Regions from separate parts of the Marinobacter arenosus genome, predicted to be linked through region 1. Evidence: predicted binding sites of a transcription regulator. Region 1 holds the regulator's gene; each other region holds the start of a gene.
What was found. The regulator sigma-54, encoded in region 1, starts transcription at its own class of promoters, with help from an activator protein. The targets are predictions, from matches to a motif close to ANTGGCATNNANNTTGCTNT.
Positions count from the first base shown of each region.

Region 1 (9,688 bases):
AGGGCTGCGGCCACCAGGTTGATGACGAGAGCCGCGGCAATCACCGCTCCGATGAGCAGATCCTGGAACCACGCCGCCGCGGCGGTGGCAACAACCAGGGCCCAGAACAGCCCGTTCAGGGCGCCCGACAGAAACTCCCGGTTCAGCAGCCAGCCGACGTTGGCGCCGCTGATCTGGCCTACCGCCATGCCTCGAATCACCAGTGTGAGTGTCTGGCTGCCGGCAATGCCGCCCATGCTGGCAACAATGGGCATGAGGACGGCCAGAGCCACCACTTTGGTGATGGTTTCCTCAAACAGGCCAATGACCGCCGAGGCGATGAACGCCGTGATCAGATTGATGCCGAGCCATACCGCCCGCCGCCGGGTGGTTTTCCAGACCGGGGCGAAGGTATCCTCATCCTCATCGAGACCGGCCATGCTCATCAGCGAGTGGTCGGCATCTTCACGGATAACATCGACCACGTCATCGATGGTGATGCGGCCCAGCAGTCTGCCATCCTCGTTCACCACCGGGGCCGAGATCAGGTCGTAGCGTTCGAACAGCGTCGCGACCTTGGTATCCGAAAGGGATACCGGGATGGGTTCGATGTCTGTGTCCATGACTTCCCGCACGGTGGACGCGGGATTGGATACCAACATCTTGGTGATCGGCAGCATGCCGATGAACTCGTCGCGACGGCTGACTACGATCAGGCTGTCGGTCATCGGGGGCAGGTTGCGGTGTCTGCGCAGGTAGCGCAACACAACGTCGATACTGATGTCCGGGCGCACCGTAATGGTGTCCGTGTTCATCAGGCCGCCGGCGGTGTCCTCGGGGTAGGAGAGTACCTCTTCGACACGCTGGCGATCCTGCTCATCCATGGTGTCCAGGACTTCCTGGATCACCGTGTCCGGTAATTGCTGGAGCAGGTCGGCGAGATCGTCCGACTCGAAATCTTCGATGATATCCGCCAGTTCCTGGGCATTCAGCTGGCTCAGGAAGTAGCCACGGATATCGTCACTCAGGTACTGGAGGACTTCCCCTTCCAGTTGTTTGTCCACCAGGTTCCAGAGCAGGGCGCGCTGGCGGGGCGGAGACGATTCAAGCAGGTGGGCGATATCACTGGGGCTCAGGCCGCCATTCAGGATGCGGGCAACCTGCTTCAGGGCACCACTGTCCAGGGCCTCGCTCAGGGAGCGAAGACGTTGGCGGGCCTGGCTTTTCTCCAGAATATCGGTCATGGATCACCCACAGTCAGAAAACGCCTGTATTATAGCGGAGTTAGGAGTCAGACGTGAGAGAGAGTTGTAGGTGAATTCCACAGAACGCGACGGCACCCCTCCGGGCACCAAATCCTTACTCGCCCTCGCCGAAATAGTCGTTGATTAACGCCGTCAGGGCGTCAATGGCGGCTTCCTCATCCGGACCGTCGGCGATCAGTTCGACATCGGTACCCTGGCTGGCGGCAAGCATCATCACCTGCATGATGTTTTTTGCGTCCACGTCCCGGCCTTTGCCGCTGATTCTCACGCTGCTGTCGAACTCAGAGGCGGTCGCCACCAGTTTTGCGGTTGCCCGGGCATGAAGCCCAAGCTTGTTGATGATGGTAATGGGACGACGAATCATGGCGCGTTCAGATCTCTCCCCGGGCCTGCAGATGAGGTAGCTCGGTGTGACGAACCTGAACGTTGCTGTAGGTTTCCCGGAAATGTTTGCACAGTTGTTCGCTCACGTACACTGAGCGATGCTGACCGCCGGTACAGCCAATCGAAATGGTCATGTAGCTGCGATTGCTGTCGGCGAAGGATGGCAGCCAGGTTTCCAGGAAGCTGGTCAGGTCGCTGATCATTTTACCCGTGGCCGGTTCCTTCTCGAGAAAATCAATCACCGGTTGATCGGTACCAACGAATTTCCGCAGGCTGTTATCCCAATAGGGGTTGGGCAGACAGCGCACGTCGAACACATAATCTGAATCGAGAGGGACGCCGTGTTTGAATCCGAACGACTGGAACAGAAGGGCGAGTTCCTGATCCTTGCGGCCGACAACACGTTGCTTGACCATGTCTCTGAGTTCGTACATGGACATGCCCGTCGTGTTCACGTAGAGGTCGGACAGCTTGGACAGTGGCTCCAGAAGCTTCTTTTCGTTGCTGATCGCTTCGCGCAGTGAAGTCCGGTCGTCGCTCAGCGGGTGTTTTCTCCGGGTGGCATGAAAGCGTTGCAGCAGAGACTGTTCGTCAGCATCCAGGAAGATGATTTCGACGGTAACGCCGGTTTCCTGCAGTTGATGGTAAATCACCTCGAAGTTGGCGAGCTCCCCGGACAGGTTGCGGGCATCAATACTGACGGCCATTTTGTGGAGCCGCCCGGGCGATTCCTGTGCGGCCGCTTCTCGGGTCAGAGGAAACAGCAGTCCGATGGGTAGATTATCGATGCAGTAGTAACCGAGATCTTCGAGCACATGAAGCGCCGTACTCTTGCCGGAACCGGATCGGCCACTCACGATGATCAGTTTCATGGGAACGCTGTCTCCACTCTCTGGGATGTCACTCGGACGCCGTCGTCATTCGCTTGTACAGAGCGGCGGCGTCATCGCACTGCCGAAGTCCATCGCAGAACGCCCGCTCGTTGAACTTCTCCGCCAGCTGACTGAGCAGTTCCAGGTGCTCGCTGGTGGCCTCTTTGGGCACCACAAGGGCAAACACCAGATCCACGGGCTGGTTATCAATGGCGTCGAAATCGATGCTTTCCTCAAGGGTTAGCAGAACGCCCACCACATGATCGAGTCCCTCCAGCCGGCAGTGGGGTATGGCAATACCCTGGCCGATACCGGTGCTGCCAAGCCGCTCCCGGGACACCAGGTTGTTGAAGATCTGGGTCTCACTGAGCGAATCGTCGTGCCGGTGGATCTGATCGGCAATGAATTCCAGCACCCGCTTCTTGCTTGATGCCGGTACCCGGCACAGGGTCAGCTCCGGTGCAAGGATGTTGTCTATGGTCAGGGATGTGTCGCTCATGAATCGACTGCAATTCCGTTAAAAAAAGGCTGCGGCAGGTTCTCCATGCCGCAGCGCGATGAGATGACATGCTTGAAAACGGGCGGTTAACGAGAGCCGTTTCCGTGCATCCGGTCTACGTTCTTTTCCTTGTGCTTGAGGATCTGTCGGTCCAGTTTGTCGATCAGCCCGTCGATCGCTGCGTACATATCCTCGTTTTCAGCCTTTGCGTGAATATCACCACCAACCACGTGCAACGTTGCTTCCGCCATCTGACGCACCTTTTCCACCTGCAGGGTAACCTGGCAGTTACTTATGTGGTCAAAGTGGCGCTCAAGTTTCTCGAATTTTTCTGAGACGTAATCCTTCAGTGCGGGAGTCAGTTCTACGTGATGGCCTGAAATGTTGAGTTGCATAGGCGTCTCCTGTTGTCATCATGCCGGTCCCCAAAAGGCCGGGCTGAGGGCTGGCGCACACTGCGCCGGCAAAGTTTGGCTCAGGGGGAGCGCTGTTCTTGCCAGTGCTCTCCTAAACCAGTCTTTTTCGCTCGTTAGAGGGTGGAATATGCATCGCTTCCCGGTACTTGGCGACGGTTCGACGGGCCACCTTGATGCCCTGTTCCCCTAGCATGGCTGCAATTTTACTGTCACTCAACGGCTTTTTCGGCGTCTCGGCCGCGATCAGCTTCTTGATCATTGCACGGATGGCTGTTGATGAACATTCCCCGCCTTCATCGGTACTTACGTGGCTGGAGAAAAAGTACTTGAGCTCGAATATTCCCCGTGGCGTGTGCATGTACTTCTGCGTGGTAACCCGGGAAATCGTCGATTCGTGCATTTCTACCGCCTGCGCTATGTCTGAAAGGATCAGCGGTTTCATGGCTTCTTCGCCCTGATCCAGAAAGCCTTGCTGGTGCTCGACGATGCGCGTCGCCACTTTCAACAGGGTTTCGTTGCGGCTTTGCAGGCTCTTGATAAACCATTTGGCTTCCTGGAGTTGATCCCGGAGGTAGGTGTTATCGGCGCTGCTGTCGGCTCGCCTTATAAGAGAAGCATAGCTCGCATTGACGCGGATGCGTGGTGCAATTTCAGGATTTAGCTCGACCCGCCATCTGCCGCTGTGTTTGCGGACGATGACATCGGGGATCACGTAATCGGGTTCGGCGCGATCAATCACATCCCCCGGCCGCGGATTCAGCCCGGTAATCAGGGCCAGGACTTCCCGGAGCTGGTCTTCCTTGAGTCGGCTGCGACGCAGTAACTGGGCGTAGTCACGGTTGCCGAGCAGATTGATGTAGTGGGTGATAACGAGCCGGGCCTGGGCCAGCCAGGGTGTCGCCGGCGGCAGCTGGTTCAGCTGGATAAGCAGGCATTCCTGCAGGTCCCGGGCAAACACTCCGGGTGGGTCGAAATGCTGAAGCCGGTGCAGAACGGCCTCCACTTCGTCCAGTTCAAGCGGGTCTTCCTCGGTTTCATCCAACAGGCCGGCGTGGATTTCGTCCAGCGGACTGGTCAGGTAGCCCCGTTCGTCGACTGCATCCATCAGGGCGTGGGCAATGGCCTGGTCGCGCTCGCTCAGCGGGGTCAGGTTCAGCTGCCACTCAAGGTGGTCCTGCAGCGTTTCACTCGGCGAGTTACGGGTTTCGAAGTCGTGATCGTTTTCGTCGTCGTTGCGGGCGGCGGGGGCAGGGGCGGACTGATAGATGTCGTCCCAAGCGGTATCGACGGGAAGATCGTCGGGAATGTTGTCGGGAATCTCGTTTTCAGAGGCCCAGTCCGGACCATTCTCCGACTCATCCCAGTCTGTACTGGTCTCCGAGCCTGAATCCGCCGCCGTGTCCGCGGCTTGTTCTTCGTGGCTGGTGTCTTCGCTGGACGCGGCTTCGGCCTGGTCGTCGTCCTCAGAGGTTTCCAGCATCGGATTGGATTCCAGGGCTTGCTGGATTTCCTGCTGCAGATCAAGGGTGGATAGCTGTAGTAGCCGGATCGCCTGTTGCAGCTGGGGCGTCATGGTCAGGCTTTGACCCAGCTTTAACTGTAAAGAGGCTTTCATAACCATGGTTCAGGATCCGTCACTCATCAGGCTCTGCTTTACCGTTAGTTCAAAAAAATTGTTGCGTGCCGGTTACTTGCCTCTGTCTGAAAACAGCCTAGCAAGTTCTTTGCCGAGTTTACTTGCTCGGGTTCTTCAACACAATCAGACAGCGTTGTTCACAGTCGGAATTCATTACCGAGGTAAACCTCTTTGACTTGCTGGTTCGCGAGAATCGCTTCCGAGTTGCCGGATGCAATGATGTGGCCCCCCGACACAATGTACGCCGTTTCACAGATGTCCAGGGTCTCCCGCACATTGTGATCAGTGATCAGTACGCCGATGCCCTTATCCCGAAGGTGACGGATGATGTGCTTGATATCGCTCACCGAGATGGGATCAACGCCGGCAAAGGGTTCGTCCAGCAAAATAAAGGCCGGCTCCATGGCCAGGGCCCGGGCAATTTCGACACGCCGGCGTTCCCCGCCAGAGAGCGCCATTCCCATGCTGTCGCGGATGTGGCTAATGTGGAATTCCTCGAGCAGCTCCTCCAGTCTCCTGTCCCGGTCGGCCCGACTCAGGCCTTTGCGGGTTTCGAGGATTGCCATCAGGTTGTCGCGAACCGTCAGTTTGCGGAACACCGAGGCTTCCTGTGGCAGGTAGCCGATCCCCTTTCGGGCGCGCCCGTGCATGGGCAGTGGCGTGACGTCCTGGCTATCGATGGTGATGCGGCCGCGATCAGCCGGCACCAGCCCAACGATCATGTAGAAACAGGTGGTCTTGCCGGCACCGTTGGGGCCCAGAAGCCCGACGATCTCGCCGCTGCGGATCTCCAGGGAGACATCCAGAACCACTTTTTTGTGCTTGTAGCTTTTCGCCAGGTTACTGGCTCTCAGAACTGCCATCGGATCCCTGTGTGCTGCTGGTACTGCGTGGCTGAATGATCATCTCGACACGGCCACCGCCGGTTTCGGTCTTGGTGCCGCCTTCGGCGGTTACCACCCGACGGACGGTATCATAATGAATGACATCACCTCGGAACAGGTTTCCATTCTGCTCAATGATTGCTTCCCGTTCAAAAGTCAGTCGGTTCTCGTCGGCACTCCAGGTGATGTTCAGAGCCCTGGCATCGGTTTCGCCTTCGCCGTTGCGGGTGGGTTGCTGGTATCGGGCGGGCTGGCCAGAGGCTTCGACCCTGCTCAGGCCATCCACGTTGCGATAGAGTACAACCCGTTCCGCCGTGAGCCGAGTCCTGCCTTGAACCAGTTCGACATCACCGGTGTAGGTGGCGATGCCCTTGGCGTCGTCCAGTCGGGCGTTGTCCGCGCTCACCGTGATCGGCAACTCCGAATCCAGGCTGAACGCGCCGGCGGGCCCGGAGAGGGTCAGGGCAAGTGTTATCGCCAGCAGCGTTCGAAGTCGGTTATTTGCCAGTCTCATAGCGTCCTTCCACCTGGGAATTGAGTTCGAGAATGCGTTCGTCGATCCAGGCTCTCATGCCTTTGGCCCGGGTAACGCCAATTTTGTCGGTAATGGTGACCGGAGCGTCGGTGTAGACCGTGCCAAGGTCATTGTCCAGCGTCAGGGTCGTGGTCGTCAGGGTGGCTTCCCGCTCACCGACGGTTCGGACGACCCGCACATGATCGGTCAAATAGAGAATGCCTTCATTCTGCAGCAAGCTGCCGTTCTCCGCCTCGACAATCCATGGAGGAGTGTCCGGCTGGCCAAACAGTGTCGCCCGTGGCGCTTTCATCGTGGCGACATTGCCCTCTTCGAACTGTTCGATCCGCGGGCTGGTGAACTGGATTTTCAGGTTGCCGTCCTCATCATAGGAGGTGTAGCTGCCGTTGATCACGAAACCGTCCGGCTCGGTTTCACCCCGAAGAACCGACGCTTCATCCGACACCATGGGCGGTTCGTCGCTGCGCCACATCAGGAATACGGTCGCCGCGATGGTGCCGCCCAGGGCCAGAGATCGCAACCAGGGACGATGTTCCAGCGTGAGCGTGGAAAACAGGCCGCTTTTCTCTTCGACCTCAACGGTCTCATTCTCGCCGGGAGAGGCGTCGCTCATGCTTCGGGCTCCAGGTATTTCGCCAGGGCATTATCAAGCCTGCCCTGTGCGGTCAGCAACATGTCGCATGCCTCACGGACAGCCCCATTGCCGCCCGTGGCCTGCGTGCAGTAGTGGGCGTGTTCCCGCACCAGCCAATAACCGTTGGGAACCGTAATGCCAAGGCCGGCGTAGCGGATCGCGGGCAGGTCAGGCAGGTCATCCCCCATGTAGGCGATGGCTTCGGGCGCAATGTTCAGGGTGCTGACCAGTTCCTGAAGGGCGACTCGCTTGTCTTCCCGTCCCTGCATCAGGTGTGGGATGCCGAGGTCCCGCATGCGCTTCTCGGTCAGCGGTGATTGGCGCCCGGTAATCACCGCCACGGTAATGCCGGCCGCCATCAGTTGCTTCAGGCCCAGGCCATCCAGGATATTGAAGGCCTTCAATTCGTCGCCGCTGGCGCTGAAATAGAGTTTGCCGTCGCTCATGATGCCGTCCACGTCGAGGGCGATCAGGCGAATGCGGGCGGCTTTTTCCAGGAGTGCGCCGGACCAGTTGGTCCGCAATGGGCTGCTGTGGATGGCCATCAGATCACTCCCGCCCGAAGCAGGTCGTGCATGTTGATGGCGCCGACCAATTCTCCCTGGTCGTCGGTGACGGGCAGGGCGTTAATCTTCATTTCTTCCATGATGTTCAGTGCTTCGGCCGCCAGGTGGTCGGCCTGGATGGTTTTGCCGTTGTGGGTCATGACCTGTTCAATCGGCGTGACGTGAACATCGACGTTCTTATCGAGGGTGCGGCGCAGGTCTCCGTCGGTGAACACGCCGGTCAGTTTGCCGGCTGCGTCCACCACGGTGGTCATGCCCAGCCCCTTCTGCGAAATTTCCAGCAGAGCTCCGCTCAACGGTGTGCCTTCGGGGACTCTCGGAATCCGGTTGCCGGTGTGCATGATGTCGGAGACGCGAAGTAGCAGGCGCCGCCCGAGGCTGCCGCCGGGGTGGGAGAGTGCGAAATCTTCGGAACTGAATCCCCGGGCCTCAAGCAGCGCAACCGCTAGCGCATCGCCCATCACCAGCGTCGCGGTGGTGCTGGAAGTGGGCGCCAGTCCCAGCGGGCAGGCTTCGGTTTGAACGCTGACATCAAGGTTGGCCACGGCTTCCCGGGCAAGGGTGGAGTCTGCATTGCCGGTCATGCTGATCAGGGGGGCGCCCATGCGCTTGATCAGGGGCAGAATGGTAACCACTTCACTGGTGTTGCCGCTGTTGGAAATGGCAATGACCACGTCCTGACTGGTGATCATGCCGAGATCCCCGTGACTGGCCTCGCCAGGGTGGACGAAAAACGATGGGGTGCCGGTGCTGGCCAGTGTCGCGGCAATCTTGTTGCCGATGTGGCCGGATTTGCCCATGCCGGTGACGACCACCCGTCCCTTGCAGGCCATGATGACCTCGCAGGCTTTGATAAAATGGTGATCAATGCGCGCTTCCAGGGCATCAATGGCTTCGCGCTCGATACGAATGGCCTGGATCGCGGAAGTGCGGAAATCCTTTGCGCTCTGTTCAGTCATCGGGATAGGGGCCTGGTCTGCTTGGGTGGTCTCGTAAACTATCATGGTCGGGCTGAATCCCCATTGGCGGGACAGCCGTTCAAGTTACAGCGGAGTATATCATTTTCGATTGCAGACGCTGTGGAGTTACAGAAAGTTCAGGCAAATTGATCAAGCCTTTCAATAGATTTTGCGTTTGATGGATTGAGCTTGGAGGCTCCTTGGAATAATGTAGCCGCTCCTCGAAAGGTAAGGATTATGGGTTCACCCGCATACATTTCACTCAAGGACGTTGTTTTCTCCCGTTCCGGTCGCCGCATTTTCGATGGCGTCACTCTGGATATTCCCCGCGGCAAGATTACTGCGATCATGGGGCCCAGTGGAACCGGCAAGACCACGCTCCTGCGACTGATCGGTGGCCAGCTTCGACCGGATTCCGGCAGTGTTGTGCTGGATGGTCATGAGGTGCCACGGCTGAAGCGTTCAGACCTCTATGCGCTGCGTGAGAGGATCGGCATGCTGTTCCAGAGCGGTGCTCTGTTCACCGACCTCAGCGTGTTCGAGAACGTTGCGTTTCCGCTGCGGGTCCACAGTTCGCTGCCGGAGGATATGATTCACGACATCGTCCTGATGAAGCTGGAAGCGGTTGGTCTTCGGGGTGCCCGACACCTGATGCCGTCCGAACTGTCCGGTGGTATGACGCGGCGGGTGGCACTGGCGCGCAGCATTGCGCTGGATCCCGACCTGATTATGTACGACGAGCCGTTTGCCGGACAGGATCCCATCGCCATGGGGGTGCTGGTCAAGCTGATCCGGGACCTGAACAGCTCCATGGGGCTGACCAGTGTGCTGGTCTCCCACGATGTGCCGGAGTCGCTGAGCATCTGCCATTTCGCCTGCATTATCGCGGACGGCAAAATCATCGGCCAGGGCACGCCCGAAGAGCTTATGGCGCATCCGTCAGAGCAGGTTCAGCAATTCCTGAAGGGGCAGCCAGATGGCCCGGTGCCCTTTCATTACCCGGCAACCGAGGCCGCGACGGACTATGGCCTGACGGGAGGTGTGTCTTGATTGACCGGG
Region 1 is NZ_JAHVAO010000001.1:1,138,995-1,148,682, reverse strand. Features, by position in the region: gene mgtE (magnesium transporter) at 1-1,223, opposite strand, end outside; gene KXD86_RS05240 (HPr family phosphocarrier protein) at 1,339-1,608, opposite strand; gene rapZ (RNase adapter RapZ) at 1,616-2,500, opposite strand; gene ptsN (PTS IIA-like nitrogen regulatory protein PtsN) at 2,529-2,999, opposite strand; gene hpf (ribosome hibernation promoting factor) at 3,086-3,394, opposite strand; gene KXD86_RS05220 (RNA polymerase factor sigma-54) at 3,507-5,030, opposite strand; gene lptB (LPS export ABC transporter ATP-binding protein) at 5,189-5,914, opposite strand; gene lptA (lipopolysaccharide transport periplasmic protein LptA) at 5,892-6,449, opposite strand; gene lptC (LPS export ABC transporter periplasmic protein LptC) at 6,433-7,083, opposite strand; gene KXD86_RS05200 (KdsC family phosphatase) at 7,080-7,649, opposite strand; gene KXD86_RS05195 (KpsF/GutQ family sugar-phosphate isomerase) at 7,649-8,629, opposite strand; gene KXD86_RS05190 (ABC transporter ATP-binding protein) at 8,867-9,679, shown strand; gene mlaE (lipid asymmetry maintenance ABC transporter permease subunit MlaE) at 9,676-9,688, shown strand, end outside.

Region 2 (9,688 bases), 1.7 Mb from region 1:
ATCCTTCAGGGCTTCGTCGGTCTCGGTCAGCGTGGTATGCCGCAGGAAGACCTGGGGCGGGAAGGGCGAGTCGTCCCGGGTCAGTGGCTTGCCGGTCAGATCGACCACGCCTTCCGCCCTCAGGACAATTTCCGGGACCGCGTCATGGAGCGTCATGATGGTCACCGGATTGCCAAACCCGTCCATCATCTGGCTGGTTTCACCCGGTGTGTGCAGGTGCCAGTCGTGGACCCGTTGCTGGGGCGTATTCCTGGGAATCAGCCGGATGTACTGGATGCTGTTCTGGACCGGGGTTTCGTAGGTGTATCGGGTTTCATGCTGAATCGTGAGTCTCATTGTTTCCACCCCATGAAGTCGTTCCGGATCTGCCCGGCAATGCCCTGGATACGCTCCAGGAAATCCACGAGATACTCATGCAGGCCCCGTTCGGCGATGTACTCCCGGTCGCCGTAGCGAATGTTGGCGTACAGGCTGGAGGCCAGTCGGCGGGAGCGCCGGGCGGTGTCACTCTCGATCTCTTCCAGCAGGCTGGCGATTTCCTGCAGGCAGCCGCGCAGCGAACGGGGAACATCGGGCTCGAGGATCAACAACTCGGCGACGTTCATTGGGTCCAGGTTGTGCCCATAGGTGTTCTGGTAGGCTTCGAACGCGGCCAGTGAGTGCAGCACCGCGGTCCATTCGAAGAACGACTGGGTAGGGTGCTCCTCCATCGCCTTCATGGCCATCACGTAACGGATGTCCAGGACCCGGGCGGTGGTGTCCGCGCGTTCGAGGAACGTGCCCAGGCGCAGGAAGTGGAAGGCATCGTTGCGCAGCAGCGTGCCGTAGGCCGCACCCCGGAACATGTGGGAACGTTCCCGGACCCAGTCGAATACCGTGCTGGCATTGGATTCGCTGACGCCACGCTGGCGCAGCTCCTTCATTTCGAACCAGGCCTGGTTGATGCTTTCCCAGACGTCTGCGGACAGGTTGCCGCGGACGTGCAGTGCGTTGTCACGGGCACTGCGAATCATGGTGTACACGCTGGCGGGGTGGCGATCATCCAGCACCAGGAAATCGATCAGGTTCTGGGGTGTGATTTCGTTGTAGTACTCAAAGAACATCTCCCGGGTGCCCGATACCAGCAGGGGGACCGAGAGCTGTTCGACCCGGTCTTCCGGTACGTCGATCAGGGCCATGGTCAGGCTGACGTCGAGCAGACGGGCCTGGCTTTCGGCCCGTTCCAGGTAACGGGCCATCCAGAACAGGCTGGAGGCGGCGCGGCTCAGCATAGGTCATCCTCCAGTACCCAGGTGTCTTTGGTGCCGCCGCCCTGGGACGAGTTCACCACCAGTGAGCCCTTCTTGAGGGCGACGCGGGTCAGTCCGCCGGGCACCATCTGGATTTTCTTGCCCGACAGTACGAACGGGCGAAGGTCCAGGTGTCGGGGCGCGATGCCCTCGTCGACAAAGGTCGGGCAGGTGGACAGGCTCAGGGTGGGCTGGGCGATGTAATCCTGGGGCCGGGCCTTGAGCAGGTCGCGGAACGTGGCAAGTTCCTTTTTGCTGGCCTTTGGACCGATCAGCATGCCGTAACCACCGGCCCCCTGGGCTTCCTTGACCACCAGCTCCGGCAGGTGGTCGAGTACGTACTGGAGATCCTTCTTCTTGCGGCACTGCCAGGTGGGCACGTTCTTCAGGATCGGTTCCTCGTCCAGGTAGAAGCGAATCATGTCGGGCACGTAGGGGTAGATGGATTTGTCGTCCCCGACGCCGGTGCCCATGGCATTGGTCAGCACCACGTTGCCGGTGCGGTAGGCGGAGTAAAGTCCGGGCACGCCCAGCATGGAGTCGGGATTGCCCGCGAGTGGGTCGAGGAAGTCGTCGTCGATGCGGCGGTAAATGACATCGACCTGCTGGGGCCCGACCGTGGTCTTCATGTACACCTTGTTCTGGTGCACGAACAGGTCGGCGCCTTCCACCAGTTCCACCCCCATTTGCCGGGCGAGGAAGGCGTGTTCGAAATAGGCGCTGTTGAATCGGCCGGGCGTCAGGACCACCACGGTCGGGTTGGGGTTCAGAGAGGCTGCCCGCAGCGTCTCACCCAGCAGATTGGGGTAGTGCTCAACGGGCGCCACCGGTGAGTGGGCGAAAAGCTCCGGGAACAGACGCATCATCATGCGGCGATTTTCGAGCATGTAGGACACGCCGCTGGGGCAGCGCAGGTTGTCCTCGAGGACGTAGAAGTCGCCGTCGTTATTACGAATCAGGTCAATCCCGGCGATGTGGCAATACAGGTTGCGCGGCAGCTTCAGCGCCTGCATGCCGGGCTGGTATTGCGGGTTGGCAAAAACCTGTTCGGCGCTGATCACGCCGGCTTTCACAATGTCGTAGTCGTGGTAGATATCGAACAGGAAGCGGTTCAGGGCCTGCACCCGCTGGCGCAGACCGCTCTGCAATTTGTGCCAGTCGCTGGCAGAGATCACCCGGGGAATGAGATCGAAAGGTATCAGCCGGTCGGCGCCCTGGTCCTCACCGTAAACGTTGAAGGTGATGCCCAGGCGCTGGAACAGCACATCCGCTTCCCGACGTTTTTCAGCAATCAGGGTTTCATCCGAGTTGATCAACCACTGCTCCAGCATTCGGCAGTGTGGTCTTACTTTGTTGTCCTGGTCGAACAGTTCGTCAAACAATCCTTGGTCCGGTGTCTGAATCAGCATGATTCCGTACATCTCCTGGGGCGGTGCCGGCGCGTATGGCACACGGTAAGGTAATCGGCAGCAAAAGGTGGGCCAGTCGTTGTCGTTTTTGGAAAACTGCCTTGAATTAAAGAAAGGAGAAGACCGGGCGTCTGTCAATTCGGGGGGGATAGAAGGACAACAGGCGGCCAGATGGCCGCCTGTTGTTGGAGAGGGGGAGCTTACTCGACGGCCGTCGCGCCAATGCGGTGAATGCTGACGTCCGCGCCGTTGAACTCCTCTTCCTCGGTCAGGCGCAGCCCCGAGATGGCGCCGATCACGCCGTATACGATGAGGCCGCCGACAAAGGCGATGGCCACGCCGGCAACGGAGCCGATGATCTGGGACATCAGGCTGACGCCGCCCAGGCCGCCGAGACTTTCCTGGCCGAAGATGCCGCAGGCAATGGCGCCCCAGACACCACAGACACCGTGCAGGGGCCAGACACCCAGTACGTCGTCCAGACGCTCAATTTTGTCCTGGGCCCATTCGAACAGGTAGACGAAGATGGCGCCGGCAATACCACCGGTTATTAACGCACCAACCGGGTGCATCAGGTCGGAACCTGCACACACAGCAACCAGGCCGGCCAGCGGTCCGTTGTGGATGAAGCCCGGGTCCTTCCGACCCAGCAGCATGGAGACCAGGATACCGCCGACCATGGCCATCAGGCTGTTCACGGCCACCAGGCCGCTGATGCCGTCCAGGGTCTGGGCGGACATGACGTTAAAACCGAACCAGCCCACGGTCAGGATCCAGGCACCCAGCGCCAGGAATGGGATGTTGGAAGGAGCAAACGCCACTACCCGACCGTTGCGGTAGCGACCGTTACGGGCACCGAGCAGGAGAACCGCGGCCAGGGCAATCCAGCCACCGACGGCGTGCACTACAACCGAGCCGGCAAAGTCGTGGAAGGATGCACCAAACTGGCTCTCAAGCCAGCCCTGGAAACCGTAATTACCGTTCCAGATCAGGCCCTCAAAGAAGGGGTAGATGAACGCGACGATCAGGCCGGATGCAATCAGCATCGGATAGAACCTGGCGCGCTCGGCGATGCCGCCGGAGACAATGGCCGGTATGGCCGCGGCGAAGGTCATCAGGAAGAAGAATTTGACCAGTTCATAGCCGTTACCGGCGGTCAGTTCGGCGGCACCGGACATGAAGTGGCTGCCGTAGGCAACGTAGTAGCCGATGAAGAAATACATGACGGCGGAGACGCCGAAGTCGGTCATGATCTTGACCAGGGCATTGACCTGGTTCTTGTGCCGCACGGTGCCCACTTCGAGGAAGGCAAAGCCGGCGTGCATGGCCAGTACCATGATGGCACCGATGAGAATGAACAGCGTGTTGGCGCTCTCGGTCAGGGTATGTACTGCACTCGTGATGTCCACGGGTTTTTCGCTCCTGATGGTGTGTTTCAGCCTCTGTCGGGCTTTGTGTGCATTGTGGGTGTGCACATAAGCAAGAGATGTTCCAAAACAATGCAAAATTAGAAGTGGTAGTCAGTTGTGAGTGCTTGGCTGGCGTTCTGGTGCGGGAAATGAATCGAAATAGCACCATTACAGTGCATAAATGGAAAGTATGCACCGTATTGGTCGGTGTTGGTGGGGTTACCAGGTGATGCTGTCGCCGGTGACCGGGCCAGACTGATCGTTATTGGTCTCTTTGGTCGCGGATTCGAAATCAATCACCGACTCTGAGGTAAGGGCCTCCGATTCGATCAGCTGTCTCAGCTCGATTTCCTGTTCCTGCAAGGGCCCGGACAGATCGATGATGATCTCGACGCGGCGATTCCTGGCCCGGTTTTCCACGGAGGAGTTTGGTACCCGGGGTTCTGTGTCGGCGAGTCCCTTGACGGCCAGTCGCGTCGGGTCGACGTCCTCGGTGGCCAGTAAGGCATTGGCAACGGCGGCGGCCCTGGCGGCTGACAGATCCCAGTTACTGTAAAAACGCGAGGTGCGGATGGGCACGTCGTCGGTGTGCCCTTCTACCGTCAGTTCCCCGGGGATGCCGGCAAGTACGTCCGCCATCTCCAGAAGGAGCCCCTCGAAATCATACGTGAGGTCCGCGGAACCGGAGGGGAATGACCCTTTTTCCTCGACCCGGATGACGATCCGGCGCTGGTCCTGGTCAACGTTGATGCGACCATCTCGGATGGCGTTCTCCAGTACCGACTTGATGCGGTCGGTGTTTTCATCCATCTCTTCCTGCATGGCGGCCTCAACGGCCTGCTCGATGGGGCTTTTGAGGGTCTGTAACTCTGGCCGTTCTTCGGTGGTGGTCTGTCGGACCTCATTGACCACCGTGGGTTCCGGCGGCGCCGGTGAAAACCTGTCGAAGATGGGGCTGGTCCCCTGGGGAATCTCCAGGGTCGGGACGTCCCGTTGCACGCCAAAGGCTTTGGACAGCTCTCCCGCGATCTGCTTGAACTTCTGGGCGTCGATTTCCGAGAACGACAGTAGAAGCACGAAGAAACACATAAGCAGGGACATCAGGTCGGCAAATGTCACCACCCAGGCGGGAATTCCCGGCTTTTCCTCTTCCGGTAACTCGTCCATGGCCTACCCGTTCGCGGTTTCTGGCTCACCGACCTTGCTGCGTTCCTTCGGTGGCAGGTAACTGGACAGCAGTTGCTCGATCACACGCGGGTTGGTCCCCTCCTGAATGGCGACCAGGGCGTCAATGTACAGGGACTGCATGCGGGCCTCTTCAGTCATCCTCAGGGACAGCTTGTCAGCGATGGGTGAGGCCACCATGGTTGCGAGCATGGCGCCATAGAGGGTGGTCAGCAGGGCAACGGCCATGGCCGGGCCGATGGATTTCGGGTCTTCCATATTGGACAGCATCTGAACCAGACCGATCAGTGTGCCGATCATGCCCATGGCCGGGCCGACATCCGCCAGGGCTGTAAACACCTTGGCGCCGGAGCGGTTGTGGTCCAGGGTCATCAGTCGCTCCTTGGTGAGCAACTGCTTGATGGTGTCACCGTTCTGGCCATCCACCAGCATCTGGACGCCCTGGGCCAGAAACGGCGAGCCGACCTCCCGGTCTTCCAGGCCCAGCACACCTTCCTTCCGGGCCACCTGTGCCACCTCCACCAGCTCGTCGATGGCAGCGCGGGTTTCCGGCAGTTTGAACTTGAAGGCCCGGGCGGCCGCACTGAACGCCCCCAGGAACTGGGCAAAGCTGAATTTGGCCAACACCACCAGCAAGCTGCCCCCGAGCACGATGAGCAGTGACGGGCCGTTCACGAACACATCCGGGGATACCCCGAGGATAACCGCAGAGGCAATAAGCACGATGGCGCCGACGAGGCCGATGAGGGTGGCGAAATCCACGTTTACTCCAGGGGCTAATACGCGATGGAAGATCGAAGCGAGAGGCTACCGTTGGTTTATTGTCCAATCAATTTGATTGTGTAAATCCGGGATCTGGTTCCTGCTGTTGGTTTTCCTGTTGTTCCTTCCACGCCGCGTAGCGGTGCAGGTCCGATTCGACCAGTTTCAGACACAGGGCGACGACACCGGCGTCGTCAAGGAAACCAAAGCCAAAGATCAGGTCGGGAATGACATCAAGCGGGTTGAGCACGTACAGCAGGGCGCCGGCGACTGCGGCGATGGTCTTCCAGGGGACACTGCGGTAGTTGCCGTACCAGTAGTCCCGGATCATCGAGAACATCAGTTTGATGTCGGCACTGAAGCGCTTGAGCCGGCCACTGCCTTTCACCTTTTCCTCGATGGCTCGCTGGCGTTCGAGCACCGTTTCCAGGTCGGCACGATGCACCTTGGCGGATTCGGCGTTCAGTTGTTCCTCGGCGTTCTTCTGGCTGAACAGGGCCATAAACGGGTGTCCTATACGCTTGCGGGGTGTCAGGTCTGTCAGGTCGTATGATCGCTCAAGCCTGCGTGTATTGCCAACCGCTCAGGATTCCCGGTGCTACCGGTAGCGTTCCCGAAGTGGTGCCGGGATCTGGGCCAGTTGTCGGGCCACCAGCGCCGCCATGGCGGCGTGGATGGGTCCGGTGTCGAGGCCGGGTTCCAGGTGCTGGAGGAGGTGGCCGGCGGCCTCGGCGGTTGCCAGGTGATGGTCCCCCGGAGCCTTGCGGATAACGTAACGGGAGGGCGGCGGTGCGGCAAAGTGATACCTCGGCAGCTCGCCGATCCGCCGGTTCAGGTGCAGGAGTTTGGCCGCCTTGCGCCAGGTGCCGTCCAGTAAAACCCAGTGATGGATGCCTTGCAGGTCGGCCTCTTCGAGGGCCTGGCTGTCTGCCCCTGGGAACAGTACCGCGGTCCCGGCCAGGGGGAAGTTGTCACCCAATCCGGCCTGGCGAAATTCTGCCGGGGTTTCCCCGACAAAGACCTGGAGCCTTGTCAGGCACTGCTCCAGGATTCTCAGGGTTCCCTTGCTCCGGCCCACTTCCGAGGGGTGCTGCAAGACGGTCAACGGGGTCTGGTTCGGCACGGCGCTGCAGTGGTCACAGACGCAGATGTTGGGGTGCAGGTGGCAGCGGCGGCATAGGTGTCTGGGCACGCGTTGGCTTACCACCAGGCCTTGCCCCACATTTCCGGGTTGGCCCAGTTGTCCGGATTGTTCCAGGCTCGCTTGTGGTTATAGGTGTCCAGATTGTAGGTATACAGGGTGAGCGTGCCGTGGTCGCCCTGCACTTCGGCATGGCGCCGGAAACCCAGGCCAATGAAATCGGTAAATGCCCAGTCCGGGGTATCGCCCACCAGCACCGCAATCTGGTGAGTGCCATAATTGCGCAGCTGGCCCAGAAGAAGGGCGCCCTCGTCGTGAGGCAGGTGTTCCAGGGTATCGGAGATCAGGGCCAGGTCCTGCACGGTGTCCAGTGGCAAGGCGGCATTGGGATCGGTGGTGTCGAGGCTGCGGACCCGGGCATCGCCCTTGTGCTGCTGCCAAATGGCGGCCACTTCGTGGGCAATGCTGCCGCAACACAGAAGTGTGTCCGGCTGGGTCGAGTCGATGATGCGCGCGAGTATTTCCCGGGGGCTGCCAGTCGTCGTCATAAAATGGGCCAGTCCGCTGCGTCCACTGTGTGTAATCCCACGGGCTGGTCGGCGTGTCCACCCCAGCGGTCCACAAAGGTGCCGAGGGGGTCGTACTGTTTCGCCTGTTTCTCCAGGTTGAACTGTCTCAGTCCGCGGGGATCAGCCCCTACGCCAGCCAGGTACTGCCAGTTGCCGTAGTTGCTGGCTACATCATAGTCGATCAGCTGCTGCTCGAACCATGCCGCGCCATAGCGCCAGTCCAGTTCCAGCTCGTTGATGAAACAGCTGGCGACCAGTTGCCGGGCCCGGTTGCTCATGTAGCCGGTCTCCCGCAGCTGATTCATCGCGGCGTTCACCAGCGGGTATTCGGTGTTGCCCTGGCACCAGGCCATGAACCGGTGTCCGTAAAAGGTGGCCGGTCGGCGCTTACGCTGAACGCCGTCGCGGCGAAACAGGTTGGCGCCGTGCTTCAGGGCGTACCAATAGAAATACTCCCGCCACAGCAGTTCAAACCAGAGCCAGTAGGTCGATTCGTTCTTTATATGACTGCGTTCGTACTCGGCAATGGTCTCGGCGACCTCCCGGACCGACAGCGTCCCGTTGGCCAGCCAGGGCGAAAACTTGGAGGACGCGTCCCAGGTGTCGAGGGCATTGCGGGTTTCCTTGTAATGGTCGATGCCATGCCTGACGAACAGGAACTGCCGAAGTTGCGCCAGTCCGGCCTCCTCGCCGCCAATAAACTGGAGTGGATGCTGGGGCTTGGCAATTGGCGGGCATTCGCCCCGGTTATCGTCAGCAAACCCCGGCGGGGGTGGCAGTGCGGTCAGGGTCCGAATCCGCAAACGTTCTGTACAGCGCTCCCCGGCTTTTTCCACCTGCTTGCGGAACTGGGAAAAGGTATCAGGGAGCTCGGGCAACGCCATGGGCAGCGAGCCCTCGGTGAACAGGCTCAGGGTTTCAAACTGCTGGAAGAGGGTGTCGGGCAGTTGTTCCTTGAGAGACTGCCACTGGCCAGCTTCCTGGGTGCCAGGTTGCCGGGAGCGCACGACCCGGGCAATGCCGTGGGCGCGCACCAGCTGAGGGATGACCGTCTCCGGTATTCCATAGGCGATGTGCAGGCGTTGGCCGAGCGGGCGCAGGCTGCGCTCCAACGCCATCAGGCTCTGCCACAGAAAGCGCCAACGGTGTTCACCCATGGCCCGGCTCTGCAGCCGTCCGGGCGAAAACCAGCGGGGATCCACCACATAGACACACAGCAGCATATCCGATCGGGAAGCCGCGAGCAGGGTCGCGTTGTCGTGTAACCGGAGATCCCGGGTGAACCAGTAGAGAGTGTGCAAGGCGTTGCGTTCCTTTTCAGTCAGCCAATGCTGAGGTGTACGTGCTTCTTCCCGCAAGAGATTATTGCCAGAGACCTACCAGACAACATACCAAAACCGATCTGGCGAATCCGCCGGGCAGGTGCTTGACTAGTGTGATCACGCGTTTCGTTTCCAATGATCAGAGCCGTTTTCAAGAGGAGTCTTCCCATGATTAAATCCCGCGCTGCGGTGGCTTTCGAGGCCAACAAACCGCTCGAAATTGTCGAAGTCGATGTGGCGCCGCCGCAGAAAGGCGAGGTTCTGGTGCGCATCGTCGCGACCGGTGTCTGTCACACCGATGCCTATACCCTGTCCGGCGCCGATCCCGAAGGCCTGTTTCCGACCATCCTCGGTCACGAGGGTGGTGGCATCGTTGAAGCGGTGGGCGAGGGGGTAACCGGCCTCGACGTGGGTGACCACGTCATCCCCCTTTACACCGCCGAGTGCGGCACGTGCAAATTCTGCACGTCCGGCAAAACCAACCTGTGTGGCGCGGTACGGGCGACCCAGGGCAAGGGTGTTATGCCCGACGGCACTTCCCGGTTTTCGTACAAGGGCCAGCCGCTGTATCACTACATGGGCTGCTCCACCTTCTCTGAGTA
Region 2 is NZ_JAHVAO010000001.1:2,819,906-2,829,593, forward strand. Features, by position in the region: gene KXD86_RS12855 (transglutaminase family protein) at 1-336, opposite strand, end outside; gene KXD86_RS12860 (alpha-E domain-containing protein) at 333-1,271, opposite strand; gene KXD86_RS12865 (circularly permuted type 2 ATP-grasp protein) at 1,265-2,698, opposite strand; gene KXD86_RS12870 (ammonium transporter) at 2,899-4,107, opposite strand; gene KXD86_RS12875 (flagellar motor protein MotB) at 4,327-5,274, opposite strand; gene KXD86_RS12880 (MotA/TolQ/ExbB proton channel family protein) at 5,278-6,054, opposite strand; gene KXD86_RS12885 (YkvA family protein) at 6,122-6,556, opposite strand; gene KXD86_RS12890 (tRNA-uridine aminocarboxypropyltransferase) at 6,653-7,246, opposite strand; gene KXD86_RS12895 (DUF6231 family protein) at 7,255-7,743, opposite strand; gene KXD86_RS12900 (DASH family cryptochrome) at 7,740-9,065, opposite strand; gene KXD86_RS12905 (S-(hydroxymethyl)glutathione dehydrogenase/class III alcohol dehydrogenase) at 9,255-9,688, shown strand, end outside.
Region 2: the regulator sigma-54 is predicted to act here: its motif matches at 4,175-4,194, upstream of KXD86_RS12870 (ammonium transporter).

Region 3 (9,688 bases), 920 kb from region 1:
GAGCAAGCATCAGCCGAGCCAGCTGGTGAGCGTCGGTTTCGGGCGATGCCGTCAGAAATGCCGGTAACTCCACATAGACCATACTCTGGTTCAATCCATCCGCCGGATTTGAGTGCAGCCAGCCCAGTAGCCACCGCAAATCCACCAGGCCCGCTATGTTGTCTTCAGCGGTGATCACCAGATGATGCACGCCATGTTCATCCATGCTGGTCAGGGCATCTGATATGGTTGAGGCCGCTGGCAAAGAGTACAGGGCGGGCGAGCAGATGGCGGACACCGGAAGGTAGGTTCTCTGCGCTTTCGGCTCACCGGCGGCTGCGCCGTATTCCTCCAGAGCTCGATGACGGCCGGAATTGGCGGCCTGTTGGAACTCCGCATCCGTTACTTCGCTGTGGCTCGGGCTGATAGGAGGGCTGTCCTTCAGCTCAGTGACGTCGCCCACCCGGCGGCTCCTGAACGCCTCCGGTAATCGGGTCCCCACCGGGCGCCCGGGTTCACTGACGAAGATTGACATGGCTTGATTCCCCACAATGAAGATAGGTATTACTGTGTTATCGGCCAGCTTCCGAATTTCTTCAATGAACTGTCAACTTGATTCGCCCCCTTGGGCGCGGTGAATGCGGCGGCTTTCCAGCCGGCGCTTGAGCTGCGCGGAGAGGCATTGGGGTTGATCGGAAAGCCGGTCTGCGAGGTATTCGGCCAGCAATGGCGCATAGCTCAGACCTTTGCTCCCCAGACCGGTAAACAGGTACATCCCAGCCACACTGTTGCCCTCACCATCGCATAACTGATCAGCGACAGGCTGATAATCGTGCGTGGTACATCGGAATCCGACCCTTCCCTGAGTTGCCCCGGTTGGAGCGGAGGCACCGGGCTGGCGGGTCAGGATGTCCGGCAGCATGGTCTGCAGTTCTGACAGGTTCTGCTCGTTGCTCGCCTGTGTGGGTTCGGGATTATCGTCCCTGAGATCAAAGGTTGCGCCAGTGACGGCAACCCCCTCATGGACAGGATTCAGGTACCGTGGGCCGCAGATGACAGCCTTCGGGGCCTGTACGCTGCTTTCCTCCAGATGACTGACCTGACCCCGGATGCTTTTGAAACGAAAGCTGCCCGGAAACGGAAGCAGGTCCGGGGACAGGTGGCCCGCACACACCACAACCCGCTCCGCGACAATGTCGGTGCCGGTGGATGAGGAGAGATGCCATTTCCCTGCGGAGAAGTCCAGTTTAGTTACATTGACGTTGAACGCCGTTTGGATGCCGGGATGCTGAATCAGTTGTGTGCACAGCTTTGAGGGCTCAAGCCAGCCGCTCCCGGGAAACCAGAGTCCCCCGGTCTGCGTCGGTACGCCCGTCAACTGGCTGGCGCGCTCCCGATCCACGGGGTAGAGAATCTCCGTCGGGTATTTGTTCCGTGCCAGAAACCGTTGTTGGCGATCCTGTTCCTGTTCGTTCCATGCAAGCTGAAGCAGGCCTGTTGGATGCCAGCAAGACTCCCGGTAGGGCCCGTAACACCGCTGGCTGAACATCAGCGCTGACAGTGCCAGTTCGGTCTGGTCGTTGAATTCCACACCCAGCTTGACGTATGTGGCTCCCTGCCGGTTGCCGGAGGCGCCCGAACCTGCCCCGGGGGACGAGTCCACGAGCGTCACGTTTACACCGCGCTCGGCCAGGTTGCGCGCCAGCAAGCAGCCAGCGATGCCTGCACCAATGATGGCAACTGAGCCCAATGTTGCGGGCTCTTCAGCGTCCTCACCGGTCGGTAGTCTGCCCACCAGCATGTCTCGTTTTCGGCCATATCCCCGGACTTTTTCCATTTGAAATCCGGTTGATGCCAAGGCCCTCCGAATCCTGCCAACGGATGTAAACGTTGCCAGCGTCGTTCCCGGTTTGCTGTGGGCCCGGATGTCGGTCATGGCCTGATCAAGCCACATTTCCGGATTGGTCGAGGGCGCAAAACCATCGAGGAACCAGGCGTCCGCCCGAAAATCGAGCGCCTGCCAGGCATCAAGGATGTCCCCAAAATACAACGTCAGTCGCACCCGTCCGCTGTCGAACAACAAGCGGTGTACGCCCCTGGTCAGAGGAGGGTAATGTTCGACAAGTTGCGAGGCGAGGGGAGAGAGCTCCGGCCAAGACTCAAGGGCTGTGCAGAGATCGTCCCGCGTCAGCGGAAAGCGCTCCACGGAAATGAAATGCAGTGTGGCGGGATGGTCCGGTTCTGTCTCCCGCCAGGCGTGCCAGGCCGCAAGAAAATTGAGGCCAGTCCCGAAACCGGATTCTGCAATGACAAAGCATCCGCCCTCGGGCACGGTGTTGAATCGGTCCGGCAATCCATTGTGTGCCAGAAAAACGTAACGGGTTTCTTCCAGCCCGTTATCGCGGCTGAAATAGACATCACCGAATGTCGCCGATTCCGGGACACCGTCCCGCCAAATCAGCTCTGCTGGCTCTATAGCCGGGGGGAGAAGATCGGAAGTCATGACCTTGCCGGGATTACTCCAGGATTGAGATGCTTTCGATGACCACAGGCTCGGCCGGTACGTCCGCCATGCCTTTTGAGTAACCGGTTTCGACGCCACCGATTGCATCAACGACCCCCATGCCTTCGGTTACCTTGCCGAATACGGCGTAACCGGCACCCCGCACCCCGGCGTCCAAAAAGCCATTATCGACCAGGTTGATGAAAAACTGGGACGTCGCGCTATCGGGTGCGCTGGTCCGGGCCATGGCAATGGTACCCCGGAGGTTCTTGAGGGTTGGGCTGGCCTCATTCGCAATGGGGTCGCGAGTGGGTTTCCGGGTAAGGTCAGCGGTAAACCCCCCGCCCTGGATCATGAAGCCGGGAATGACGCGATGAAAGACCGTGTTGTCGTAGAAGCCGGTTCGGGCATATTCCAGAAAGTTCTCTACCGTTTCTGGCGCGACGTCCGGGCGCAATTGCAGAGTGAGCGGACCTTTGTTGGTGACGATCTTCACTTTGGGGAGCGGTTCGACGTTGTCCTGCGTGGCGCTTTGGGCAAGGGTCTGAAGTGGAAACAGCGCAACGACAGACAGAATCAGGGCAGGGATCACAGATCGGGACGGTTTTACGGAATTTGGCATTGTTACGGTGCTCTCGTGGTTAGCTGCAGAGATGTTTCCTGCAATAATTCAAGGTATCTGCTTTCTGGAGCACGATCTTAGCAGAATGCAGCGTTATTTCGGCGATTGCATGGGCGCGGTCAATGGCAAATAGACTACGCTCAGTGGGTGTCGGTTATAACAACAATCCATACCGGGCCGAGTTGTACGGTTTTCACTATGGAAAAGGAGAATCGAGTGAGAATCCGTCAGGGATTTGAAGAGAAATCGCGGCTTGGTCGGCTACTGATCAACCGTGGGTATTTGTCCGAAGCCCAGCTTGAGGATGGGCTACGTTTGCAGCGGGAAACCGGTCAAAGACTGGGGGAAGTGTTCATCCAGTCTGGCTGGATCACCGAGCGGGAGCTGCATCGGGTTCTCAAGCACCAGTCACGCTACCGCAATGCAGCGGCCCTGGTGACCGTGGTCACCCTGCCACTTCAGCCTTTGGTCAGTTTCGCGGCAAGCGGTAATGCCAGCGCCGCACAGAGCGCTGACGAGGCCGGAGAGCTATACGAACGCGGTACCCTGATGCCCATGCCAGACTCGGAGCTGGACCTTGTCATGGGTCAGGGGGATCCGACGTTGCTGGATCGGATCAAAACAGTTTCCAGGATGGCGGATGCCGCGTCAGAGGAGGGCGGTGGCATTTCTGTCGATGTTATTGAGGGATTGAAGCTCACTGCCAACACCTTTGTTCCCGTGCTGAACTTTCTGGATTCTGACCTGACCATCTCGGGCGTCCATTACCGGGACGGAGAGCAGCGCTATGTCGTCCGGGCGGATGGGGCACTGACAATGGCCTTTCCGGAGCGAATCGAAGAGATACGGATGGATAATATCCGGGTCAGTGGCAGCCGGGGGCCATCGATGGGTAACGTCAGCATCCACGACATCCGCTTTCACGCCGATTCGCAGATGACGATCTACACCCGATAAAAAAACGCCCGGAGATCCGGGCGTTTTTTTCATGGCGCCTATCAGGCGCTGGCAAGGATGGTTCGGCTTGACACCGTTGTATGCTCGCCTTTCTGGCCGTAAAGCTTCTGCTGGCCGGTCGCGCCCCGGAAGATATCGGTCAGGCGTGAAAGGCGTTTCTGCAAGTGGGCCACGACCCGCCCATTGTGCTGATTCAGGGACTGGCACTCGCGCATTTGAGTATCTGCCTGCTTCCAGAGGTCGTACAGCTCCGTGAGTCCGGCGCTGCGTATGAATCCGGAGGGTTCTCCACTGTCTGGCTTGTAGCCCATGGCGACCAGGCAATGAATTTTCTGCCGGGCACGTCCCCGAACCTGTTCCAGAAGCTGGTTTTTCTCTGATGTCAGGCCCTGCAATGCCCGCACATCTGAGGCAGAGAGACAGTCTTTCTCTTTCTTTAAAAGTTCTGCCAATACCCGCAGTTGATCAACATCCTGCGACAGCAGGTCTTTCAGATCATCGATTGTGGCCATGATTCATTCACCCGAAAATGCTTTCATCCATCTCAAGCATTTTCTGGGCCAGCTTCTCAGCATCGATCTTATAGGTTCCGTTTTCCAGCGCTGAACGGATTTCTGCAATCCGGTCATCATCCATCTCGGGATAATCACCCAGCTTCTGCTCAAGCTGCTTCAGGTCTTTGGCCTGGCTGCTGAGACTGACATTGTCGCCACGAGCCCCCTGGGCCTGAGCTTTTGCCGGATCACTGGGGGCCGGCTGTGTGTTCTGGCTGCCGGTGGACTTGTCGGCCGTGGTCCTCTGGGTGTTGACCTGGCCTGGGCCAATTCCATTAAAGTCAACTGACATATCGTTACCTGCTTACCTTGTGGTGTCACGCTGGAGCATGACGTACTCGAGTGTGTATCTATGTAACGGCCTCGCCGAACAGATCTTTAACGAAATTTTTCAGAATTTTATTACGTCTCGTTCATTTTGCGTGCGGCGGTCGGAAGCCGGGTGGCAGCCGTTTGCCGCCTGGCAGATCTTTGCCGTTTCAGGCCATTACATCGGAATTTCGACCCGCCCGGGGGCAACAACATTGGCCCGGATGGTGCGTGCGGTTCTCAGGTTCTCCACCATCACCTGTTCGCCGATGGAGGCGTTGGCGAGGGCTTTGCCCCGGGACGTCACCGAGAACCCACCACTTCTGGCGGTAATCATAACATGGTCGCCGCGCTCGACGGCATCCGGGGCGTCAAGCAAATCGGGCGTCAGTACCGATCCGCTGTTGACGGGACGGCGCACTTCCATGCCGGTTACGTCATCGGCATTACGCATCACGCCGCGACGACTGGCATTAACCACCACCTGCTGTGTCGTGACCATGTCGGCTGTCAATCGTTCGCCTCGCGCGAGGGGGCGGGCTGCGATCAAGGCCGGCCCGTGGATGGAGACGGAGGCGGTGACAAACATCCGCCAGGGTTTGTTGCCATCACAGGCGACCTGAAGGGAGGGGTGCGTACTCTTCCAGGGGTCGCCAGTGAACTTGACGCTGAGGGGCGTATCGCAACGAGCCAACGACAGCCGGTCGTCCACTGTTCCGGCTTCGAAGGTGACCTCATAGCCTTCCTCTGCCTGCTGCTCGGAGAATTCCTCAAGGAAACGGCTCGCGGCCTGTTCGATGTCGTTTGCGGTGGTCTTGGCGTTGGCCCCGCACATGCCGGCCAGGAGCAGGAGGAGGGCGAAAATGGTGATGCGCATATGTGTCACTTTGTCCTATGCTGTCATGAACCGTCCATAACGCCCGGCCTTGACTAAGGATTCGGGGCGGGCAGCCGTTAAACAGACTGATGACGGAAGTAACGACAGAAATTTGTCGTCTTCTTCGTGTAAAAGTAGATCAGCAAAATACATGCCGGTAGTCGTCCGGTGAGACGGGAGAAAGAGGATGGCAGGGGTACTGGATAGTGTGAACCAGCGCACGCAGCTGGTGGGGCAGAACCGCCTTGAGCTGCTGCTGTTCCGTCTGCGGGGGCGGCAGGTCTACGGTATCAACGTGTTCAAAGTGAAGGAAGTGCTTCAGTGCCCGAAGCTGTCTTCCATTCCCAACAGTCGCACGGTTGTTCGGGGCGTTGCCCACATCCGGGGTGAAACCATTCCGATCATCGATTTGAGTATGGCGATTGGTCTTCCGGGGATCCCCCAGGAAAGCCTGCCAACGAGTTTCGTCATCATTACCGAGTACAACCGCAAAACTCAGGGCTTTTTGGTCACCGGGGTTGACCGGATCATGAACATGAACTGGGAAGACATCCTTCCGCCGCCCAAGGGTGCGGGTAAGGACGTTTACCTGACGGCAGTGACCAAAATTGAAGATAAACTTGTAGAAATCATTGATGTAGAGAAGATTCTTGCAGAAGTTTCTCCGCTGAGGGAAGATGTCACAGAGACTGTGCTCAGCAAGAGCTCGGAGCGCGCCCCCGGCCTTCTCCCGATCCTTGTGGTGGATGATTCGGCCGTTGCGCGCCGCCAGATCGAACGCTGTCTGACGGCAATCGGGATGACCGTTGTCACTCGAAACGATGGCAAGCAGGCCCTTGAGTATCTCAAGAAGGTTACGGAAGATGGCTCAAGCGGACGGGATCACCTGGCGCTGGTGATTTCAGATGTTGAAATGCCGGAAATGGACGGGTACACGCTGGTGTCCCGATGCAAGAGCGATCCCGCACTCCGGGATCTGTTCATTATGCTTCATACATCGTTGAGCGGTGTGTTCAACAGGGCGATGGTTGAGAAGGTTGGTGCAGACGACTTCCTGGCCAAGTTCAGTCCGGATGAGTTGGCTGAACGGGTCATGGAGGTCATCGATCAGGCCTGATGTCACCGCAGAGCGAATCACGCAGAACAGAGATCCAATGAAAGCGGAAATAACGCCACAGGAATACGAAGCCTTCAAGACATTCCTGCAGGATGCCTGTGGTATTTTGCTGGGTGAGAATAAACAGTACCTGGTGAAGAGCCGCCTTCGCCGAATTCTGGAAGAGAACGAGCTCGATTCCCTGGGTAAACTCCTAGAGCGTTTGAGGCGCCCGGGCAGGGCGAACCTTCGTGAGACTGTCATCGACGCGATGACAACCAACGAGACTCTGTGGTTCCGGGATAACCACCCCTTCCGGATTCTTCAGGAAAAGCTGCTCCCGGAGTTCGCCGAACGAAAAACCACCCAGCCTCTGCGTGTCTGGTCCGCGGCTTGTTCCACCGGCCAGGAACCCTATTCGGTGGGCATGGTCGTGGAGGAGTTTCGGCGCCAGCGGCCCGGCCGGCTTCGCGATGTGAAGATCACGGCCACCGACATTTCCAAGAGTGTGCTGGAGGTTGCGCGCCGCGGTGAGTACGAGATGATCGCCATTGGCCGGGGACTGTCACCGGAACGCCAACGCCAGTTTTTCACGCCGTCATTGAATGGCGGCTGGCAGATCAAGCCCCAGCTGAGAAGTATGGTGGAGTTCAAGGAGTTAAACCTTCTGGAGCGCTACATGCTTGGCAAGTTTGACATTGTCCTGTGCCGGAACGTATTGATCTACTTTTCGGCCGACCTCAAGAAGGACATCCTGACCCGGATTCACGCCGCCCTGAATCCCGGCGGCTATCTGATTCTCGGCGCGTCCGAATCGCTTAATGGTCTGCCCGACCTGTACGAAATGGTGCAGTGCCACCCGGGCATCATCTACCGGAAAAAATAGCCCTATGCCCCTTAATGTATGGGTTCTGGTTGCGGCCCAGGCGCTGGCCATGTGTACGGCGCCGTTTATTGTATTCATCGGCAGCATTCAGGGGCGGCTGCTCGCGCCGGCTCCCGAATTCGCGACCCTCCCGGTTGGATTGGTTGTGGTGGGAACCGTGCTTGCCATCAAGCCCGCGACCTGGCTGATGGAAAAGGTCGGGCGGAAGCAAGTGATGCTGCTGGGTGCTTTCATGGGCATCCTCGCCGCTGCTCTGGGCGCCGTGTCCAGCTGGCAGGCAAATTTTTCACTCCTCTGCGTCGCGTCTGTCGTTGGTGGTACCGGGCTTGCGGTGGTCCATCAGTACCGGTTTGCTGCGATGGAGTCGGTGCCGGCCGGCATGGCCGGGTCTGCCGCTGCCCGGGTTTTGCTCGGCGGTCTGGTGGCAGCGTGGTTGGGCCCGGAAATCGCGGCCATTGGTAGCGGGACCGAGGAAGCCTATCCGTTCCTGACCAGTTGGGTGGCGCTCGGGGTGGTCCAGGGCTCCGCTTTCCTCATTCTCGGCGCCGGTTACCGGGCGGGAGGGGAACTCGTCCGGGAAACGCCCGCCGGCGGCGGGCGGCCGTTGTCCGAGATTCTCCGCAATCCCCTGGTATGGGCGGCGATCAGCGCCGCCGCGGTGGGCTATGCGGTCATGAGCTTCATCATGACGGCGACGCCGTTGAGTATGACCGAAGTTGCCGGCCACGATCTTGATGACGCCAAACGGGTAATCCAGTTGCATATCATGGCCATGTACCTGCCTTCGCTGATCAGTGGCTGGCTGACCCGGCGGGTCGGAATTCCGCTACTGATGGCAACGGGACTGATTGCGTATCTGGGGTGTGTTGTCCTCGCAGCCAGCGGCATCACCTTTCACCATTACCTTGGCGCGCTGCTCTTGCTTGGGATCGGCTGGAACTTCCTCTTCGTTGGTGGCACGTCTCTGCTTCCGGAGGGCTATCACGATGCCGAGCGTTTCCGGGTGCAGGGCCTCAACGATATGATGGTGTTTGGTTCCCAGGCGACTGCCGCTCTCACGGCCGGCGCCGTACTGAGCTGGATGGGGTGGGGCGGACTGGTACTGGTGGCGGTACCGTTCCTGGTGCTTCACGGAATACTGATGGCCGTCTGGTTGTTCCGAACCCCTTCACAGGTTCAGGACGCTCACAGGAGAGACTGATGTTTATCGACTTTGACGGAATGAACGCCGCGGATATCTACCACACGCTGACCCAAACCGTAATCCCCAGACCGGTAGCCTGGGTTCTCAGTGAAAATCCGGACGGTGATTACAACCTTGCGCCGTTTTCGTTTTTCACGCCGATCACCAGCAATCCTCCGCTGCTGATGTTCTCGGTAGGGCGAAAACCAACCGACAACGCGTTCAAGGACACCCGGGTCAACATTGAGCAGCGAAAGGATTTCGTGGTCCACATTGCTCACCGGGAGCTGGCCTCAGCAATGACCGAAACCTCGCGCACCCTGCCGCATGGAGAGTCTGAGCTGGCCACGCTCGGGCTGGAGCTTGTGCCGTTCGAGGGGTCGAGATTGCCCCGTTTGAAGGATTGTCACGTTGCGCTGGCCTGTGAGTTGTATGACATCAAGGAGATTGGCGCTGCGCCCCAGAGCCTGGTCTTCGGGCTTGTGAAGGGGGCCTATGTTTCGGATCAGGCCGTCGATTACGATGACCAGAATCGGCTCAGAATAGATGGTGCCGCCATTGATCCGATCGGCCGCCTGGGCGGCAGTGAATACGTGACCTTCGGTGATATCGTCAAGGTGCCGCGTCCTTCCTGACAACAATGCGATGGTGGCTTCTGTGGATCAACTCAATCTCAGGCACCTTTACTATTTCTGGATGATCAGCCGGGAAGGCTCCATTGC
Region 3 is NZ_JAHVAO010000001.1:215,696-225,383, forward strand. Features, by position in the region: gene KXD86_RS00985 (CBS domain-containing protein) at 1-514, opposite strand, end outside; gene mnmC (bifunctional tRNA (5-methylaminomethyl-2-thiouridine)(34)-methyltransferase MnmC2/FAD-dependent 5-carboxymethylaminomethyl-2-thiouridine(34) oxidoreductase MnmC1) at 587-2,482, opposite strand; gene KXD86_RS00995 (peptidylprolyl isomerase) at 2,496-3,104, opposite strand; gene KXD86_RS01000 (cyclic di-GMP-binding domain-containing protein, MshE-related) at 3,321-4,061, shown strand; gene KXD86_RS01005 (flagellar protein FlgN) at 4,103-4,573, opposite strand; gene flgM (flagellar biosynthesis anti-sigma factor FlgM) at 4,581-4,907, opposite strand; gene flgA (flagellar basal body P-ring formation chaperone FlgA) at 5,103-5,801, opposite strand; gene KXD86_RS01020 (chemotaxis protein CheV) at 5,989-6,918, shown strand; gene KXD86_RS01025 (CheR family methyltransferase) at 6,956-7,783, shown strand; gene KXD86_RS01030 (MFS transporter) at 7,788-8,984, shown strand; gene KXD86_RS01035 (flavin reductase family protein) at 8,984-9,601, shown strand; gene KXD86_RS01040 (LysR family transcriptional regulator) at 9,624-9,688, shown strand, end outside.
Region 3: the regulator sigma-54 is predicted to act here: its motif matches at 5,941-5,960, upstream of flgA (flagellar basal body P-ring formation chaperone FlgA).